DNA from 2 places in the Colwellia sp. SU-HH01172 genome. Region 1 is predicted to be linked to the other one. Evidence: predicted binding sites of a transcription regulator. Region 1 holds the regulator's gene; the other holds the start of a gene.

What was found. Region 1 encodes LexA, which represses DNA repair genes until DNA is damaged. Its sites were predicted from a motif close to TACTGTATNNNNATACAGTA; they were not measured.
Region 2: the regulator LexA is predicted to act here: its motif matches at 4,032-4,051, upstream of recN (DNA repair protein RecN).

What each region holds. Positions count from the first base shown of each region.
Region 1 is NZ_BAAJMB010000006.1:270,016-280,615, forward strand. Features, by position in the region: gene cyoE (heme o synthase) at 1-738, opposite strand, end outside; gene AC27JP_RS16390 (COX15/CtaA family protein) at 748-1,731, opposite strand; gene AC27JP_RS16395 (hypothetical protein) at 1,756-2,316, opposite strand; gene AC27JP_RS16400 (SURF1 family protein) at 2,380-3,126, opposite strand; gene AC27JP_RS16405 (DUF2909 domain-containing protein) at 3,178-3,387, shown strand; gene AC27JP_RS16410 (cytochrome c oxidase subunit 3) at 3,458-4,342, opposite strand; gene AC27JP_RS16415 (cytochrome c oxidase assembly protein) at 4,373-4,957, opposite strand; gene ctaD (cytochrome c oxidase subunit I) at 4,969-6,573, opposite strand; gene coxB (cytochrome c oxidase subunit II) at 6,586-8,103, opposite strand; gene lexA (transcriptional repressor LexA) at 8,700-9,314, opposite strand; gene AC27JP_RS16435 (HlyD family secretion protein) at 9,520-10,600, opposite strand, start outside.
Region 2 is NZ_BAAJMB010000001.1:381,436-392,035, forward strand. Features, by position in the region: gene dnaK (molecular chaperone DnaK) at 97-2,025, opposite strand; gene grpE (nucleotide exchange factor GrpE) at 2,257-2,892, opposite strand; gene nadK (NAD(+) kinase) at 3,076-3,957, shown strand; gene recN (DNA repair protein RecN) at 4,131-5,795, shown strand; gene AC27JP_RS01740 (outer membrane protein assembly factor BamE) at 5,901-6,248, shown strand; gene AC27JP_RS01745 (RnfH family protein) at 6,330-6,710, opposite strand; gene AC27JP_RS01750 (SRPBCC family protein) at 6,771-7,202, opposite strand; gene smpB (SsrA-binding protein SmpB) at 7,354-7,845, shown strand; RNA gene ssrA (transfer-messenger RNA) at 7,952-8,302, shown strand; gene AC27JP_RS01765 (DUF7661 family protein) at 8,625-8,843, opposite strand; gene AC27JP_RS01770 (hypothetical protein) at 9,445-9,774, opposite strand; gene AC27JP_RS01775 (hypothetical protein) at 9,885-10,223, opposite strand; gene AC27JP_RS01780 (hypothetical protein) at 10,348-10,600, opposite strand, start outside.

The DNA of each region.
Region 1 (10,600 bases):
ATTACTCATGCCAACCAAATAAGGCAGTAAGCCAACAACAAACAGTAAAACGGTATAAAGTAAAATTTGAGTTTTAGTAAAATTAACGCCATGGGTAACCGGCAACATAGGAATATTTACCTTGGCATAATCATCTTTTCGATGAATCGCTAATGCCCAAAAATGTGGCGGTGTCCAAGTAAAAATCAGCAGTACCAATAGCAAGGCATTTGGGTGTATTTCATTGGTCATGGCTGTCCAACCCAATAACGGTGGTATTGCTCCGGCTAAACCGCCAATAGTAATATTTTGCGGCGTTGCACGCTTTAAGTACATGGTATAAACAAAGCTATAACCCACTAAACCAGAAAATGTTAACCATGCCGTTAATGGGTTTACAAAGCTATAGAGAATCGCAAAACCGGTCACGGCTAGCGTCATGGCAAACATTGAGGCATTTTTAGCGGTAAGCCGACCATTGGGTAACGGGCGATTATGAGTTCTGCCCATAACACTGTCTATGCGTTCATCAACGATATGGTTAATTGCGGCGGCGGCAGATGACAAAAAGCCGATACCAATCATCGACGGAACTAATACTTGCCAAGGAATAATGCCTGGAACCGACAAACACATACCCACCAGTGCCGTTAGTACTAATAATGCCACCACCCGTGGCTTAGTGATTTCATAATAATCACGCCAAATCGGCGTACTAGGTGCGCTATGACTCGCTGCTATTGTGCTACTTTCACTCATAATCTGCCCCTAAATCTTACGTTTTAAACTATATGTCATAGTGATCAATGACATCATTAACATGGCGGCCACAACATTGTGGCTAACAGCAACACTCAGCGGTAAAGAAAACCAAACATTACTGATACCTAAGCCGATTTGTACACTTAAAATAAATCCTAAGCTCATCGCCGCATTTTTGAAAAATGGCGATTGTGCTTTTCGATAAATACTAATGGCCAACCAAAATAAATATAACGCCGTGACAATGGCCCCTAATCGATGCATGACATGAATAGTGACACGAGAGGCGTGATCTAAATGACCAAATTCGTAACTGTCTTTCTCTGGCGGTACTAAGTCAAAAGAATGTTCAAAGGTAAGCTGCTCTAGCCAGTCTGATTGGCAAATTGGTAATTCTGTACAAGTTAGCGCAGCGTAGTTCGATGATGTCCAGCCCCCTAAACCAATTTGCCCCGCTAAAATAAAAATACCGATAACGGCAAACTTAGCATATTTTTTTAGCGCAAAATCACCACCCGGTACTCGGTAGCCACTTATACGTAAATACAATAAAAATAACAAACAGAGGGTGGTGAAACCTCCTAACAAATGCCCCATTACGACAACGGGCATTAACTTCATGGTAACGGTCCACATGCCCAATGCCGCTTGAAATATCACTACGACTAAAATCAGTATCGGTAAACCAACAGGTCCACCTTGAGCCCGTCGTTTAAATGACAAAAGGGCTATGGCTAAAATCAATAACCCTAAGGTTCCTGCAAAGTAGCGATGGATCATTTCATTCCAGGCTTTTTCTGGCTCTACTGGCCGTTCTGGAAACGCTTGTTCCGCGGCAGTAATTTGTTCGGCTGTTTCTGGCACATCAAGTAAGCCATAACACCCTGGCCAGTCAGGACAACCAAGCCCAGCATGGGTTAAGCGGGTATACGCACCTAAACTGACCACTAAAATAGCCAGTAGAATACTGACAAAAACGAGCTTTCTAATATCGGCGAAGCTTTGGGTTCTCATTTAGCCGATCCTCGAATATTTAAGCAGCTTCTTAAAATCAGCTAAAATTGCTTTACCAAATTGTGGTAATTGTTCAGTGCTTGTAGGCGGCAGATGACTAAGGATGACGTTACCTAACGGATCAACGATGAATACTTGAGATCGTGTGATAGCAGTTTTTGCTAATGCTGGCATAGCTTGAACATGCCATTTTTTGATTTGAATTTTATCTGATTGTTCTGTGGTTAAATTTTGTTGAGTTAGCGCTACCGGTTTAACCCGTGGCATTTCTTTACCTAAAGCAATATAGGTATTGTTTACGCTGACTAAGACTTTTTCGCACTGGTCGTCACAATTTTCTGGCAAGCTGTATAACATTAGCCATTGATGATCAAAGTCATCAACGTTCAAACCTAATTTTGCTAAAGTTAATTCGTTCTCTATTAGCTGCCCTTGATTAGTAACACCATAATTGAACCATTGCTGATTTAACGCTAACTTAGCCAACACCACGGGAATGATAAATACCGCTAAGAGAATTAGCATACTGCGGCGCGATTTTTTTAACTCTGAAGAACTCATACAACTCAGCCTTTTATTCTTGTTTTTAGGTGGTGATGTCGGTTTCGATATTTTTCTTACTTATTATTCTGTATTGCTATTTTTACTCATTTTTATGGCTGCCCAAATCATCAAGCTCAACCATGCAAGAGCCAAACTAAACCATTGAAAGGCATATGCTCGGTGTTTTTCTGGAGGCATGACAATCGGCTGCCAGTTCTTTTTATAACCAATAGTCTCTTTTTTATCTAAGTAAACAACAAAGGGCAATAGTTTCTTGCCAATTAATTGTGAAAATTTGTCTAATTCAATTTGTTGTACTCGTAATGGCCACGATGGATTAACAAAATCTTGTGCTTGTAATTGAATACCTATTTCAATTTCTCGTACGTGGCCAGTAATAACATGTTGTCCTGTAATTGCCGTTATTTCTGGTAGTACATTGCGGTCTATTGACCCCTGCACCCAACCCAAATTAACCAATATCGAGTGGTTGTCACTTGCAATTATTTGATAGACACGATACCCGAAACGTCCTTTATCCGGTTGGTTATCTAATAAGAACACTTTATCAGCAACAAATTCACCATTAAGTTCAATAGGTAAGTCATTAATACCATCTTGTAAGCCACTAAGTGCTAATACTTGCGTTAATGAAAGTGCTTGGCGCTGGCTCAATTCACTGATGCGTTGTTGGCGTTGTTCTTTTTCAAGTGCTCTGCTACTTTGCCAAAATCCAAGCTTGATTAATAACGAAAATACTAGCATGGTAAATATAACCATCGGCCAATTAAGTTGTTTTAACTTGTGCTGAAGTGATACCGAATTCATAGACTACCGCATGTTCACTAACTAAAAACAGACTATAAAAGAGAGAATGCTGTGTTAATTAAAATTATTGTTGTCGGCTTATTAGCCTTTATGATTTATAACCTGTTCCGAGCACTATTTATTATGAATAGAAATGATCCAAACAAGCCACCTATGTCGAAATTTATTGGTCGCCGTGTGATTACTTCTGTCATTCTTATACTGTTACTTTTACTGGCGATACTTACCGGTGTTATTACACCTAACCCACGTCCATATTAAGTTATAAGGTACGATAGCTAACATTGTAGATATCGTACCTTAAAGCTCTTATATTCATCAGCCTATAGCGCTAGATAATATAAACAAACACAAACAATAGTACCCAGACTACATCAACAAAATGCCAGTACCAACTTGCTGCTTGGAAAGCAAAATGATTTTTCGGTGTGAAATGACCTTTAAACACCCGAATAAGCATTACCAATAACATGATGGTACCTAAAGTAACATGCATACCATGGAAGCCAGTCAACAAGTAAAAGGTATTGCCATAAATACCACTGTCTAAATACAGTTTCATTTCATCAGCGTAACCATGGGCATACTCTAAGCCTTGGCAATATAAAAACACACAACCTAAGAGTACCGTTAAGCCTAACCAAAATTTCAATAAACCACGTTTTTCTTGCTCTAAACTTACATGAGCAAAATGGGCAGTAACTGAAGAAGTTAACAGTAAAATGGTATTAATCAACGGCAGACCATACCAACCCATAGCCGTTGTTTCAGTACCATCAGGGGTTTTTATTAATGGCCAAGTCGCGGTAAAGTCAGGCCATAAAATCGCAGCGGTTGCGGCATTGTTACCGGCACCATCTAGCCAAGGTACCGAAAAAGTACGGGCATAAAGTAAGGCACCAAAAAAAGCAGCAAAAAACATCACTTCTGAAAAGATAAACCAACTCATACCTTGGCGAAATGAATTGTCCATTTGATGACTGTATTTTCCAGACATTGACTCAGTAATAACATTATTGAACCAACCGAACATCATATAAATAATCAACGCGATACCGGCAAGTAATATCCAACCGCCGCCAACACTGTCAGGATTATTTAAATTTGCTACATAACTGCCTGCACCAACGGCAATTAAAAATAGCGCAATGGCACCAATTATTGGCCATTTACTTTGCGCTGGTACGTAATAACTTTCGTATTCTTTTGTCGTCATTGTTGTTCCCCTCATTTAAGTGCCATGCACTTAAGAATCAACCGAGCTTGTAATATCGTATAAAGTGTAAGATAGGGTGATGGTGGAAACGTCGTCGGGTAAGTCTAAATCAACATAAAACTGTAAACCCATTTCAACATCTTCACTGGCTTTTAACGGCTGATTATTAAAACAAAAGCATTCAATCTTTTGAAAATAAACCGCGGCCCTACCTGGTGAAACTGACGGTACGGCTTGGCCGACAATATCACTTACAGACTCATTTTTGGCATAAAATTTAACGGTTTTTCTTTCACCTGGATGTACCTTTATTTCGTTTATCATTGGCTCAAACTGCCAAGGAATGCCCTTAGCCGTTCGGGTCAAAAATTGCACGGTAATTGTACGTTCGGTGTCTATTGTTGCCGCGTTGTATGTTGCAGCAACATTAGACGGTTTACCGTTTAACCCGGTGATATCGCAAAACACGTCATATAACGGCACCATCGCAAAACCAAAGCCAAACATACCAAACACTATCAACATCAGTTTTTTAACTGTTTTTTTCACTGATGCGTCAGTCGCTTGCACTTGTGTTTGCTCTGAGGTTTTATCTTGCGTTTCGCCGTTATCCATTTTGTCTCCAATTAATCAATTTTTGGTGGTTTTTCAAAGGTGTGATACGGCGCAGGGCTAGGCACTGTCCATTCTAAACCTTCTGCTCCGTCCCAAGGTTTTGCCGGAGCTTTTTCGCCACCTTTAATGCACTTAATCACTAGCACTAAGAAAATTAATTGTGAAAGTCCAAAGGCAAAGCCACCAATACTGACCCATTTATTAAAGTCAGCGAACTGCAAGGCATAATCAGGAATACGACGCGGCATACCGGCTAAACCTAAAAAGTGCATAGGGAAGAACAATAAATTCACTGAAATTAATGAACACCAAAAATGCCACTTGCTTAACGTGTCGTTGTACATATAGCCAGTCCATTTCGGTAACCAATAATAAGCACCAGCAAAAATAGAAAATAAGGCACCAGTTACCAGCACGTAGTGGAAGTGAGCAACAACGAAGTAAGTATCATGATATTGAAAATCCACCGGTGTCATGGCTAGCATCAAGCCAGAGAAACCACCAATAGTGAACAAAATAACGAAGGCAATAGAGAACAACATTGGTGTTTCAAAACTAATCGAGCCACGCCACATGGTTGCTGCCCAGTTAAATACTTTCACACCCGTCGGCACCGCAATTAACATCGTACAATACATAAAGAACAGTTCACCAAATAACGGCATACCTGTGGTAAACATATGGTGAGCCCAAACAATGAACGACAAGAAAGCAATGGATGCTGTCGCGTAAACCATTGAACTATAACCAAAGAGTTTTTTACGAGAAAACGCTGGAATGGTTGTAGAAACAATACCAAAAGCAGGCAAAATCATAATGTAAACTTCAGGGTGACCAAAAAACCAGAAAATATGCTGGAACATTACTGGGTCACCACCACCGGCAGCATCAAAGAAACTCGTACCAAAGTAGGTATCGGTTAATACCATAGTTACGGTACCCGCGAGCACTGGCATCACCGCTATTAGTAAGTAAGCCGTAATGAAGAATGTCCAAACAAACAATGGCATTTTCATGTAAGTCATACCTGGAGCACGCATATTCATAATGGTGACGACAATATTAATCGCTCCCATAATTGATGAAATACCCATGATATGAACAGCAAAAACAAAAAATGCTGTACTACCGTTACTGTAGGTTGTTGATAGTGGCGCGTAGAAGGTCCAACCAAAATTTGGTGCACCGCTTTCCATAAAGAAAGACGATAATAAAATAGCAAAAGCAAATGGTAGAATCCAAAAGCTCCAGTTATTCAAACGTGGCAGCGCCATATCTGGCGCGCCTACCATCATAGGTAACATCCAGTTAGCCAAACCGGTAAAGGCTGGCATTATCGCGCCAAAAACCATAATCAAACCATGTACTGTGGTCATTTGGTTAAAGAAATCTGGCTCAATTATCTGTAGTCCCGGCTGGAATAACTCAGCACGAATAACCAGTGCCATCACGCCACCGGTTAAGAACATAATAAAAGAGAACCATAGGTACATGGAACCAATATCTTTATGGTTAGTGGTATACAACCAGCGCTTAAGGCCAGTCATTTTATGATCATGATGTTCACCGTCATGTGAATCATGCTCGGATTGATCATTAATTACATCTGTAGTCATTTTAACGCCTCCCTACTTCGCGCTAGCAGCAACATCTGCTGGCTGGACTAAATCACCGGTATTGTTACCCCAAGCATTACGCTCGTACGTGACAACTGCAGCAATTTGCGTTTTAGTTAATTGGCCACCAAAGGCTGCCATCGCTGGATTTTTCTTACTGCCGTTAACTACCATATCGATATGTACGGCCATGTCACCTTTAGCAATTACACTGTCTTTTAGGGCAGGAAATACCGGCGCCATACCTTCACCATTGGCTTGATGACAAGCAGCACATGCGCTCATATAAACTTTTTCACCCATGGCCATCAATTCATCTTGGCTATAAACCTTAGATAAATCTTCAGTAGGTATTACTTTCGCCATCTCTTGAGTAATTGCCTGGGTAACCTCTTCTTTTACTTCAGCGGCGGCTTCTTTCACAGCTTCAGTTAAACTTTCTGCTTCACCTCCAACGGCCGTTTTAACATCAGCCGCTTGTACAGCATCGCCGGTATTGTTACCCCAAGCATTACGCTCATAAGTCACAACAGCAGCAATTTCTTTTAAGCTCAATTGCTTGCCATAACCTTGCATACCTGTGCCAGCTTTACCGTTATAAACAATATCTATATGCTCGCTTGCTGGCCCTGTTGTTGCAATAGCGCTGCCTTTAAGTGCTGGGAATGCAGGAGGTAATCCTTGGCCACTCACTTGGTGACAAGCTGCACAATAAGCGGTATAGGTTGTTTCACCTAACTGCATTAATTCATCCATAGAAACTGAGGCATTTAATGACGCCGCTTCAGCCGCCGCCGCGTTAGCTTTTAATTGTTTTTGCTCATCAACCCAAAGTGCATAGTCTGCTTCAGATTTAACTTCAACCACAATTGGCATAAAGCCGTGGTCTTTACCACATAGCTCCGCACATTGGCCGCGATATGTGCCAGGATTGTCAACTTTAGTCCATGCTTCATTAATAAAACCCGGGTTTGCATCTTGCTTAACAGCAAATGCAGGTACCCACCAAGCGTGAATAACGTCATCCGAGGTAATAACAAAACGTACTTTTTTATTGGTAGGAATAACCAAAGGACGATCAACTTCTAGCAGGTAGTTTTCACCTTTTTCTGCTGAACTGCCATTTTGATTTTCATATTGTTCGCGAGGAGTAGAAAGTACTGAATAGAATTCAATATCTTGATCGAAGTATTTATAGTGCCACTTCCATTGAGAGCCGGTAATTTGCACTGTCAGATCCGCATCATCATTATTTTCCATATCAATGAGCGTATAAGTGGCAGGCACTGCCATAGCGATTAGAATTACGACTGGAATTGCCGTCCAAAGAATTTCAACTTTTGTGCTTTCATGAAATGTTGCTGGTTTAACACCTTTTGATTTACGGTGAAATACCATAGACCAAAACATTGCACCAAAGACCACAACACCAATAGCAGTACAGATATAGAGCACTAGCATATGTAAGTCATATACATCTCTACTAACCTCCGTAACACCTTTGGTCAAGTTCAGCGGCATATCTGCCATAACTGAACTAGACAACAAGCCCCCTAGCAACAGCAAACCTAGGTTACGTCTTTTCACTCGACATCTCCTTCACCCTTTAAGGCAAAACAACTAATTAATCATATTTTTATCGTGATAAACCAGTGATTTTGCTCATACATTTATTATTATTTAAGTGGCGTAATATTGAACAGTCGTCAAATACGCCCTATTGTTATATTTGTACGTTTTCTAGACTAGAATTACTTAAAACTTGATCTGGGTCAATTTAAAATTTAAAAAGCATAAAAAATAAAAGTTAATAAATACAATAGAGTAATAACCCTAAACCGGGCTTTTTGTGCATTTTTAAAGGCTTTAGAGATATGTTTAATTTTTATTCAGCATGTGATCATCATACCGAAAATTTAATAAAAGCTTCACATCAGAATCGTATAAAAAACAATCTATTTGAGCGTTTCAGGAGTAAGAATGATAATTATTCTTAAAAAACAAACCTTAAAGAAAGGAAACAAACTTAAAGAAGGGAAAGCGCAGGTTTAAAACATAAGCACCTTTAGAAACCTGCACAATAATAAAACAAAAGTTAACCTTGATAGTAGGAGATAAAATAGAATTTACATCCAATCAGCTGCACGAATAACGCCAACAGCGATCCCTTCAACATTAAAATGTTGACTAGTTAAATCAACTTCGATCGGTTCAAAATCTTCATTTTCTGCATGTAAATAAACCACGTTACCTTCACGTTTAAAGCGCTTAACCGTAACATCATCTTCAACTCGAGCAACAATTACTTGGCCATTTTTCACGTCAGTTGTTTGATGAACCGCTAATAAGTCACCATCCAAGATACCAATATCTTTCATACTTTCGCCGTTAACACGTAGCAGATAATCAGCGACAGGATGAAATAAACTACCGTCAATTTTATAATGATCTTCAACATGCTCTTGAGCAAGTATTGGTTCACCAGCAGCGACGCGACCAATTAAGGGGAGACCATCTTCCTCAACAAACTCTTCCGCTAAACGAATACCGCGGGAGGTGCCTGGTAACATTTCAATATAACCTTTTTTTGCTAACGCTTTTAAATGTTCTTCGGCGGCATTGGCTGATTTAAAACCAAAAAAATCAGCAATTTCTGCTCGTGTTGGTGGCATACCTGTATCAGAAATTTTTTCTCGGATCAGATCAAATATCTGCTGTTGTCTGGGTGTTAAAGGGCGCATATTTTTTCCTTAAGCAACTTATGGTAGCCTGTACTTTTAAACAGTATCACTGTCATTGTATACAGGCTGTAAATAAACGCAAGAATTAATGATGAACAAATAAACAATATAACAAGAAAGGCTTTGATAATAGAATAGGCAATAAATGTAGTGATCGCTAGGTTGAAACGACCCCATATTAGTAGCTACTCTAATAACTTACATTTTACTTAATAGGGTATACATAATTAATCCAACCCATCATTCGCAGTAGAATCCGTCTCATTAAAGAAACATGTAGCGGGTCGCTATCATGATTTATCACCACAGCTTTACCTTGAATACCAAAAGGTAAGCCATAATCCGACAAGTCTTCTTCTAGCTCAATAAGACCAATAGCAAAACCATGCGCAGCAAGTCTATTAGCAGAAATTAGCTGGCCATTAACTTGAAATTCACCTTCTGACATTGCAGGCAATAGCTGAACCAGTTTGCCTTTAAAGACGTGGCCAGGAACGCTGTCTAAAATCACTTCTGCGTCTAGCCCTGCTTTCATTTTTAATAATGAATTTTGCCAAAACAAGCCAGCAAAAACACGTTTTTCATTCGGTATGAAAGTCATTACTGGTCGAAGTGGTAAAGAGGCTGCTCGTACACCTGGTCGTAACGCGACTTGCGTTGCCATGCCGTTTGTTGGTGCGTAAACACGTGTGCTTGCCAAGTCAAACAAGGCTTTGTCTAATTGTGCTTGCAGTTGTGCTACTTGCGGGTTCAAACCTAATATTTCAGCATCGGCAATTAGTTTAACTCTTTTTTCCTCTGACTGAGCGGCAAGTAGTTTTGAGTTAGATGCTTCAAATAGCTGCTTTCTGTTCTCAAGCTCTTGCTCAGTAAAAGGTGAGTTTACACCGGCTTTTTCTTTACCTTTTAGGTAGCGTTGGTAATTTGAATAGTTACGTTCTTTATCAGCTTTCGCTTTAGCAACATTGGCTATTGCGGTTTGAAGTTTTTGATCATTTTGCAAGTCACTACTTTTTGCGTCAGCTAGTAAGGCTGAGACTTGATCAACTTTTGCTTGAAACGGTGTTGGGTCAAGCGTGAACAGTAAATCACCTTTTTGTACGGGTTGATTGGCAATAACATCAACGGTTTTTACCGTACCACTCACATTGGGCACAATAGGAATACTAACAAATACTTCCTTGCCATATTTTGCGTATGGATGGTTGTAATTCATCAACATTAACAACGCACCTAAAATGAACACTCCACCTAAAGCTGCTGTTGGCACTGACCATTTATTTAAT
Region 2 (10,600 bases), on a different contig from region 1:
TTCTAGAGCAAGGCGGACACGCAGAGCATACAAGTGTATGTGAGCATGTCCAACGTCGCCATCGAGCGCGACAGTAGACAATTCAATAATTAATGACTACTTGTCGTCTTTAACTTCTTCAAACTCAGCGTCTACAACATCATCGCCAGCTGGTGCTGATGAATCAGCTTCTGGTGCTGCACCTTCAGGCGCGCCACCTTCTGCTTGAGCTTTCGCTTGAGCAATTTCCATTAACTTAGCTGAAGCTTCGATAACGGCTTGTGATTTAGCATCGATTTCTTCTTTGCTATCGCCCTTAACAGCAGCTTCAAGTTCAGTTAATGCTGCTTCAAGTTTTTCTTTATCTTCACCAGCAAATTCTTCACCTGCTTCTTCAATTTGCTTACGTGTTGCGTGAACCATGCCATCAGCTTGATTACGAGCTTGTACAAGCTCTTCAAATTTCGCATCTTCGTCAGCATTTGCTTCAGCGTCACGTACCATTTGTTCTACTTCATCATCTGATAAACCAGAAGAAGCTTTAATGGTAATTTTTTGCTCTTTACCTGTGTTCTTATCTTTAGCCGTTACATGCAAGATACCATCAGCATCGATATCGAAAGTTACTTCGATTTGTGGCGTACCACGTGGTGCTGGGTCGATACCTTCAAGGTTAAATTGACCTAAAGATTTATTCGCAGAAGCTTGCTTACGCTCACCTTGCACAACATGAACCGTTACCGCAGCTTGGTTATCGTCAGCTGTTGAGAACGTTTGAGATTGCTTAGTTGGGATAGTGGTGTTTTTATCGATAACTTTCGTCATCACGCCGCCCATAGTCTCAATACCTAATGATAATGGTGTAACGTCTAATAAAAGCACGTCTGTTACATCACCAGAAAGTACGCCCGCTTGTACCGCTGCACCAGAAGCTACTGCTTCATCAGGGTTAACATCTTTACGTGGTTCTTTGCCGAAGAAATCAGTAACGGCTTTTTGAACCATAGGCATACGTGTTTGACCACCAACCAAGATAACGTCGTTTACGTCGCTTACTGAAAGGTCAGCATCTTTAAGTGCTTGTTTAAGCGGCTCTAAAGTCGCTTTAACCATATCTTCAACTAAAGATTCTAACTTAGCACGAGTCACTTTGATGTTCATGTGCTTAGGACCGCTGCCATCAGCTGTGATGTAAGGTAAGTTAACATCTGTTTGTTGTGCTGAAGAAAGTTCACATTTCGCTTTCTCTGCCGCTTCTTTCAAACGTTGCATAGCTAATGGATCTGTTGTTAAATCCATGCCTTGATCTTTCTTGAATTCAGCTACTAGGTAGTTGATTAAACGGTTATCAAAATCTTCACCACCTAAGTGCGTGTCACCGTTTGTCGCAAGTACTTCAAATGTGTGCTCGCCTTCAACTTCATCAATTTCGATGATAGAGATATCAAAAGTACCACCACCTAAATCGTATACCGCAACAACTTTATCGCCTTCTTGCTTGTCCATACCGTAAGCAAGTGCCGCAGCTGTTGGTTCGTTGATGATACGCTTCACATCAAGACCGGCAATACGACCAGCATCTTTAGTTGCTTGACGTTGTGAATCGTTAAAGTATGCAGGAACTGTGATTACTGCTTCAGTGATAGTTTCACCTAAGTAGTCTTCGGCAGTTTTTTTCATTTTAGCTAAAACTTCAGCTGAAACTTGTGGTGGAGCAACGTTTTTATCACGTGCTGTAACCCAAGCATCACCGTTATCAGCTTTAGTGATACCAAACGGCATAATTTCGATATCGCGTTGAACTTCTTCATCTTCAAAACGACGACCAATTAAACGCTTGATAGCGAATAAAGTGTTTTTAGGGTTAGTTACTGATTGACGTTTAGCTGGCTGACCAACTAACGTTTCACCTTCTTCTGTATACGCAATGATTGAAGGAGTTGTACGATCGCCTTCTGCGTTTTCAATTACACGAACACTGTCGCCGTCTAGTACAGCAACACAAGAGTTTGTTGTCCCTAGGTCAATACCAATAATTTTGCCCATCTTGAGGATCTCCGAATACTTATATGTTAAAAATAAAGATTAAATCTATCGATGAACAGTTAGTGGGGGCAGGAAAAAGTTTTTTCAACTATTTTCATCGAAAAAAACTAAAAAATGTTAATTTTTATTTCTGCCACTCTTTATAACGCTCTAACCATTCTTGTTGTTAATAGAAAAAAGACATAAAAAAACCAGACACTTGCCTGGTTTTTATACAAGTGTAAAGACAATTTACGCCGTTGTATCAACACTTGGCTTAGCTTTTGACACCATCACCATCGCAGGACGAATTAAACGACCATTTAATTCATAACCTTTTTGCATTACCGCAATAACGGTATTTGCAGCAACACCTTCAACTTCTTGCATTGACATCGCTTGATGTAATTCAGGGTTGAATGGTTGGTCTTGTGGGTCAATCGCTTTAATAGCAAATTTCTCTAAAGACGCTAATAAACCTTGGTAAGTTAACTCAATGCCTTCAATGATGCCTTTGTTGTTTTCGTCATCTTTATCAATGTTTTGCAAAGCACGCTCTAAGTTATCAACGGTTGCTAACATTTCACCGGCAAATTTTTCTAAAGCGAATTTACGCGCCTTTTCAACATCTTGTGCGGCACGACGGCGAACATTGTCAACTTCGGCTTTAGCACGAATAACAGAATCTTTTTGATCTGATACCGTAGCTTTTGCCGCAGCTAAAGCAAGTTCAAGCTCATTAATTTTTTCTTGCTCTTCACTAACAACTTCATGAGCGTGCTCATGTTGCTCTTCAACTTGCTCTTCAGCTTGTTCAATTATTTCTGCTGCTAGTTCATCTGCTGCAATTTCTTCAGCACTTTTATTTTCTGTTGACTCGTTGGCCATGAAAAACTCCAAAGTATCTTTAATTTTCAAAGTTGGTAAAACACAATACCGCTAATTATGGGGACTTGTTTTTATGATTCAAGCACAAAAGTGAATCATTTAAGAAAAAGTCAACTTTACAACTGAGTAAAATAGCGCGAAACTGCCCTTAGTCGCCTATTTTATTACGGTTTTATCTCAAGAATGAGTCAATTATACAAAACGGTGGGCTTAATTGGTAAACCTCATCACGACGGTGCCAGTTCAACCATTGAAACTTTACATCGCTATTTATCTGCGCAAGGTTACCAAGTGCTGATAGAAAGTTCAGTTGCACCATCAATTAAACTTGAAGATATTGCTGTTGCCACATTGACTGAAATAGGTGAACAAGCCGACCTCGCGATAGTAGTGGGTGGTGACGGCTATATGCTTGGCGCGGCTCGGGTACTTTCCTGCTATGACATTGGTGTTTTAGGCGTGAACCGTGGCAACTTAGGCTTTTTAACCGACTTATCTCCCGATGATTTAGTGGCACCACTTGAAGCCATTTTAAATGGTGAGTCTCGCTGCGAACAACGCTTTATCATCGAAGCGGAAGTGTATCGTCACGGTAAACTTAAAAGCTCGAATAGCGCGGTAAATGAAGCGGTATTGCATGCCGGTAAAGTCGCTAACATGATAGAGTTTGAAGTTTATATTGATGGCAGCTTTATGTTTAGTCAACGCTCAGATGGCTTAATTGTATCAACTCCAACCGGCTCAACCGCCTACTCAATGTCGGCAGGCGGTCCTATATTAACGCCAAATTTAAATGCTCTGTCATTAGTGCCTATGTTTCCGCATACCCTGACCAGTCGGCCAATTGTCGTTGACGGTAACAGTGAAATAAAACTAAAACTTGCCAATGAAAACTATGAGAACTTACAAGTTAGCTGCGACGGTCACGTTATTTTAGCCGTGATGCCGGGTGATGAAGTTATCATCAAGAAAAGCGAATTTACCTTGCGATTAATTCATCCGCTTGATCATGACTACTTTAATGTTTTACGAAATAAATTAAGCTGGGGTAATAAACTCTATTAGTCAGTCGCGCTTGCAGCCCTGAATAAACGGGGCTTGAAAATAAAAGTACAAACATTGCTTGAAAAAAAACCAGATACTGTATAAATTAACAGTATCTGGTTTTTTTGTATTTATCGTCGTTAAAACAGCTTCACTGCTCAATCAAGCTGCAGCTAACGAAACTAGGACTGACTATGTTATTACAACTCAACATTCAAAACTTTGCCATAGTGCGCTCGCTAGACATTGACTGGCAACAAGGTATGACTACCATCACCGGCGAAACCGGTGCAGGTAAGTCCATTGCCATTGATGCCCTCGGACTTTGTTTAGGCGACAGAGCTGTCACTAATGTTGTTCGTCCAAATTGTGCCAAAGCAGAGCTTGCTGCCACCTTCGACACAACCAAAAATAAATCGGCACAAAAGTGGCTGAAAAAAAATGATATGTTGCTGGATAATGAATGTATTCTTCGTCGGGTAATTTCCGCTGAAGGTCGCTCGAAGGCCTATATTAACGGCAGCCAAGTACCATTAGCGCAACTGAAAGAAATTGGTCAGCTGCTAATTAACATTCATGGTCAGCATGATCATCAACTAATTGTAAAAGCGAGCGAGCAACGCAACATACTCGACGCCTATGCAAAACATCAACACTTACTTGATGATGTAAAATACTACTTTCACCAATGGCGTGAACTAAGCCAAGAAGCTAAGCATTTACAAGAAAGTAAATTACAGCGTGAAGCCAAACAACAGCTATTGCAATATCAAGTAAATGAATTGAATGAGTTCTCTTTACAAGTTGACGAGTTCGAAAGTTTAGAAACCGACTACAAACGTCAAAGCAATGGCCAGCATATTCTTAACGAAACATTAATTGCGGTGCAGCAATTATCGGAAAATGAGCAATTTAACGTTGTTGACGGTTTACGACAAAGCGCTGAACAAATTGCGTCATTAGGCAACTTTGACCCAGCATTAAAAGCTATAGCTGAACAACTTAATGACTCACTGATTCAAGTTGAAGATGCCAGTCAGGAAATAAAGCATTATTACGAAAGCCTAGAGTTAGACCCACAAGCATACACCTTAATTGAAGAGCGTTACTCAACGGCAGTGCAACTAGCGAAAAAACATCAAGTAGCGCCCGAAGCACTTGCAAACTTTCACCAGCAACTATTACAAGAGTTACAATTATTTAGCTCTGACGAAAGCCGCTTAGATCAAATTAATGATGATATAGAAGCAGCGAAACAAAAATATCAAGACGCCGCTCAAGTATTATCAGCTTCAAGAACAAAAGCAGCAACCAAACTTAGCAAAATGATCACCAACAGCATGGCTGAATTAAACATGCCACACGGCCAGTTTTTCATCGACGTATGTCAAAATAAAGAACAAACAATGTCGACCAACGGACTCGATCATGTCAATTACCTTGCCAGCTTAAACCCAGGACAAGCACTTGAAGCCATGAACAAGGTTGCCTCAGGTGGCGAACTTTCGCGCATTAGCTTGGCCATGCAAGTTATCCTAGCCGACAAAGTGATCACACCAAGTTTAATTTTCGATGAAGTTGATGTTGGTATCAGCGGCCCAACCGCCGCTATGGTTGGCGCAAAGCTACAGCAGCTTGCTAAAAAAACCCAAGTTATTTGTGTAACTCACCTGCCACAAGTTGCCAGTAAAGGCCATCAGCAGTTATTTGTTGCTAAGTTAACTGATGGCGAGCATACCGAAACCACAGTAACGGAACTTTCTAGCGATGGCCGCGTCCAAGAAATTGCCCGTTTACTCGCCGGTGATAAAATTACCGAGAATAGTCTGGCTAATGCGCAAGAATTACTTGCCGGATAAAGCAAATATTTTCAAGCGGGCAAAATAAACGAAAAATAATTTTGTATCTCTTAGCCCGCTTCGCTATTATCCCCGTTCAAACTAAAAAGGATAAATATAATTACCATGTTGTTTCGAGTATTAGCTATTGTTATCGCCCTATCTGTTTCTGCCTGTTCAAGCTGGGTTTATCGCATCGATATCCCACAAGGTAACTACTTGGAACAAAAAGACATCGACAAACTTCAAATTGGTATGACAAAAGAGCAAGTTAAGTTTGTATTAGGTAGTCCCGTTGTAGAAGACGCCTTTAATAAAAACATTTGGCATTACGTTTACCGCTTTAAATCAGGTAGAAACGAAGAATATAATGCAGAAAAGAAATTTACGATTACCTTTGAAGACAACAAAATTGTCAATGCCGAAGGTGATTTCGAATTACCAGAAAGCTACTACGTACCTATGATTAATTAATTACAATCATTAGCCAACGTACTTAGTATTAAAAAAGCCAGCTAATTTAAACAGCTGGCTTTTTTATGAAAACAGAAAAACTTAATTCGATTTTGCTCTTCTTGGATCAACTCGGCCACCGGTAATTTTATCGGCACGCCCTTCTTCTTTCGCTTTTTCCGCTCTGCGCTTGCGCACTTCTTTCGGATCAGCAATCAATGGACGATAAATTTCAATACGGTCTAAATCTTTTACTATATCTTTTAATTTAGCCGCTCGGTTCCAAATACCAACATTATTTACGGCTAAATCAATTTCAGGAAAATCTTCAATAATGCCTGAACTGAGAATTGCCTGTTCAACCGTGGTATCAGGCGCAATAGTGCAAGCAATTATTTCTTGACGTGTTGGCGTACCATAAACAACTTCAATGGCAAACTGCGCAACTGCAACACTTTCTTCATTCATAACGTCTTCGCTCATACTAAACTCAATATTTATAAAATTTGTCGAATTACACTTTTACTAACAACTTCAACTTTTCTAGCCGTACACTTCTTTTGCTCGCTGAGTAAAAGCATGCACCATATTATTCGCTAAATTGTTAAATATTCTACCAAAGGCCAAATCGAACATTTTGTTAGAAAACTCATAATCTAAGTTCAGTTCAATCTTGCATGCTTCATCAGATAAAGCTTTTAATTGCCAACCACCTACTAACTGCTTAAAAGGTCCATCTACTAAACTCATTTTAACTTCTTGATTACTAATCAAAGTATTTTCAGTAGTAAACCACTTCTTTAAACCACCTTTGGAAACTAATAACGCTGCGGTCATTGAACTATCATCTTGGGCAATAATTTTACTATCACTACAATCCGGTAAAAACTTAGGGTAAGAAAGCACATCATTAATTAAATGATACATATCTTCTACACTGTGCATCACTAATGCACTACGACTTATGTTTGGCATTCACCCTCCAATTCTCAACCGCGCTATCATAGCAAATGTCTTTAAAAAACGCATTAAAGTCGAAAATGATAAATAAGCCGTTTAAATAGCACAAATTCTCCGTATAATAACGCGCTTGCTATCTATTTTGGCAAACATGAATGGAATTAAAATGGCAAAGAAGAAAAAATCAAAATCATCGAATAGCAACACCATAGCGCTGAACAAAAAAGCTCGTCACAACTATAACTTAACCGACAAATTTGAAGCCGGTATGAGTTTGCAAGGTTGGGAAATTAAAAGTATACGCAGTGGTAAAGTCAACATATCTGACTGCTATGTTTTTATTAAAGACCGTGAAGCCTATTTAGTTGGTGCTGAAATCATGCCACTTAATGCAGCATCAAGCCACGTAGTGTGTGATCCAAACCGTTCACGCAAGCTGTTATTGAACCGTCGAGAATTAGACCGTTTATGTGGCGCCGTTGAGCGTGACGGCTACTCACTCATTGCTACCGCAATGTATTGGAAAGCCTGCTGGGTGAAATTAGAGTTTTATCTCGGTAAAGGTAAGAAAGATCACGACAAGCGTGCCGACATTAAAGACCGTGAATGGGCGGTTGATAAAGGTCGCTTAATGAAAAATAAAAACTTAGAACGCTAGTTTATTCACTAAGTGGTTAAAAAATACCACGTTGTCTATTTAAGTTAAGCGTTGTACAATGCGCTTTATAGGCTATTTTAGCTTATAATGAAAATGTAAGAACTTTGGGGCGGATCTAGGATTCGACAAGATTCACGAAACCCAAGGTGCATGCCCAGGGGCGGTTGGCCTGGTAAAAAGCCGCAAAACTATAATTGCAAACGACGAAACGTTCGCACTAGCCGCTTAAGGCTAGCCATCGCCTCATAAACTCTCCTATTGTTTAGAGGATCGATGGTCACCCCAAGTAGGATAGCGAGGGAAGCACGCTTAAGGCTGAACCGCGAAATAGTATTAAGCTCACCATGACGAAGCCTGTCGATTGGCGTCCAATTGGTTAAATAAATAATCGACTAAGCATGTAGTACCGAGGATGTAGGTTTTTTGGACGGGGGTTCGATTCCCCCCCGCTCCACCACACAATAGCCTTTACAATCAAATGGTTGTAGGGGCTTTTTTATTTCTCGTCCACTTTTAGTCCACCAAAAATAAAAAATATAGTCTTTTGAAATATAGGGCAGAGTTTCGAATTCACCCGAACGTGCCAAAATTTATCTTTTGCTATCAGACACATACAAATACTTAATATTTAAAGTACCACACTTCTAATTTTACTTCCTACTGACCTTTAGAGCTATCAAATTTAAATAACTGTACTTTGCTCACAAAAATTAAACTTAAATTATCTAACGGCCTGTTATTTTTCCAGTTTGAATTATTTTTGTTATGCGGCAATAACTCTAATCTATTTCTATAACATTAGGATGCTTTTCAGATGAATACTCATGATATATATCATCGAGGTAGGTTCCAAGCTCAACAGACTCTAGATCAGATGGAATAACAACATCGTAGACTCGCGCGCGAATACCTGTATTTGATTCATTAAATAATTGCCATTCATCATTTTTTTTATGAACTGACATCCGTTTGCCAAATACATTGAACCTGAAAATCACAACAGAAACCTCCTAGAGACATAACGCCCCATTAAAAGACTTTTGATAGCTGGTAAAAATGTGAAACGAAGTGGAACCTAACCAACTGTTAAAAGTCCTCCTTGAATGGCTTGTTATACATTGTTGAAACTAATAAATAACCGTGTACCACACCTCACAATCAGGGGAGTCTTTAACGTACCGAAGATACATTTTTTTAGAAGATGCATGAGCCGTTAATAACATACTATACATTTCTTTAAAGTGGGGGTGATTGCGCTTAATTGTAAGGTATACCCCCTCGCTTAATGAACAAGACATATCACTTAGATTAGAACCTACGGGTGGTGGAACTTTAACGCTTCCATTTGGGTGCAAATATATTCTATCGATCTCACCTGCACACGCAAGATTTGCGGCCTTACACCCTTCAAAGGGTGGTGTCCCTCCCAATGTAGCACCAGATAAAAAAAACAAAAGCAACATGATATGTTTCATATAAAACTCATTCCTAGATTAAATGTATAACGCCTCGTTAAGAGGCAAAAAGTTGTTGACTAAAATTAGCGACGAAGGAGCAAAAGCCAACAACTTTTTGTCCTTTTAAACGACTTATTATATTTTACTTATTAATGATAACTCTCTCTAGTCGACAAAATTTAGAATTATTATCATCAATAGCTCTTATTGTTATAGCTTTATCAGCTGATTGAGCGGTTAATAATAAGGATAATAAAGTGTCATACCCAGGAGAATTTTTTTCCAGTTCTAACCAGTAATCATCAGTACAATTAACACCTTCAATTGAATGTTTAGGGTTGGTTTGAATTAGAAGGTTCCCACTGCTTGACCATGCAGAGATCAATTGCACTTTCAATCCGTGTGAATCTTTATAGTTCGCGGCTTGAGTATGTGTTGAAAGTAATAACAACAATATTAATAATTTTTTCATTGACAGTCACCATAAAATATAACACTCACTAAGAGGCAAAAAACAATGGATTAAAATAAGCGACGAAGGAGCAAATAGCCAACTGTTATTTGTCCTGCTTGAATGGCTTGTTATATTTTGGGGTTTAAGGTTATATATTTTAAAGTGCAATCTGTTCCATTGCCGTCAACGCCTATGCGGACTGTTACACCTGACTTATACGCTTCCATAGCTGCAGTGTACTTCATAGAAGTAGGAATAGTGTCGTTTAGATGGCCCACCATCACAATATTACTAGTGCAACTCCAAGCTGAGCCATTACTAGGGGCTGTAGCTCCAGTTATGAAAATATTTATTTTATCGCTTGAAACGCTAACTTTTTGGACACTTCCTGTCCAGTGAACTGTTTGGGCAAAAACAACATTCTGTACCATAACCCCAGCAAAAAACACTAATGGTTTTAGGTTCATAAAAACTCCTTTCAAATTTGAAAAATATAACGCCAAGCTAATAGGCGTTTATTGTTTGGCTAAAATTGTGAGCGCAGCGAAACGAGCCAAACTTTAGTAGTCCCACTTGAACAGCTTGTTATAACTAAAATCGAGACTCTTGTATAGCAAGAAAATCTAACTCACAGGTATCTCCAGAAGAGTTAGCTCTAATCTTTTTTCCAGACATGTATCCTGCAAGTGCGATGCTCATCATTTGATTTAATGCCATTTCTGAATGCAAACTATGCGTAATGTTAGCGATACCATCGCATTCCTCAACAAGCTTAAATGTTGCATCATCTGAGAAATATAGTTTTGTCACTTTACTCGAAGGGTAGTCGTATACTTTGATAGCT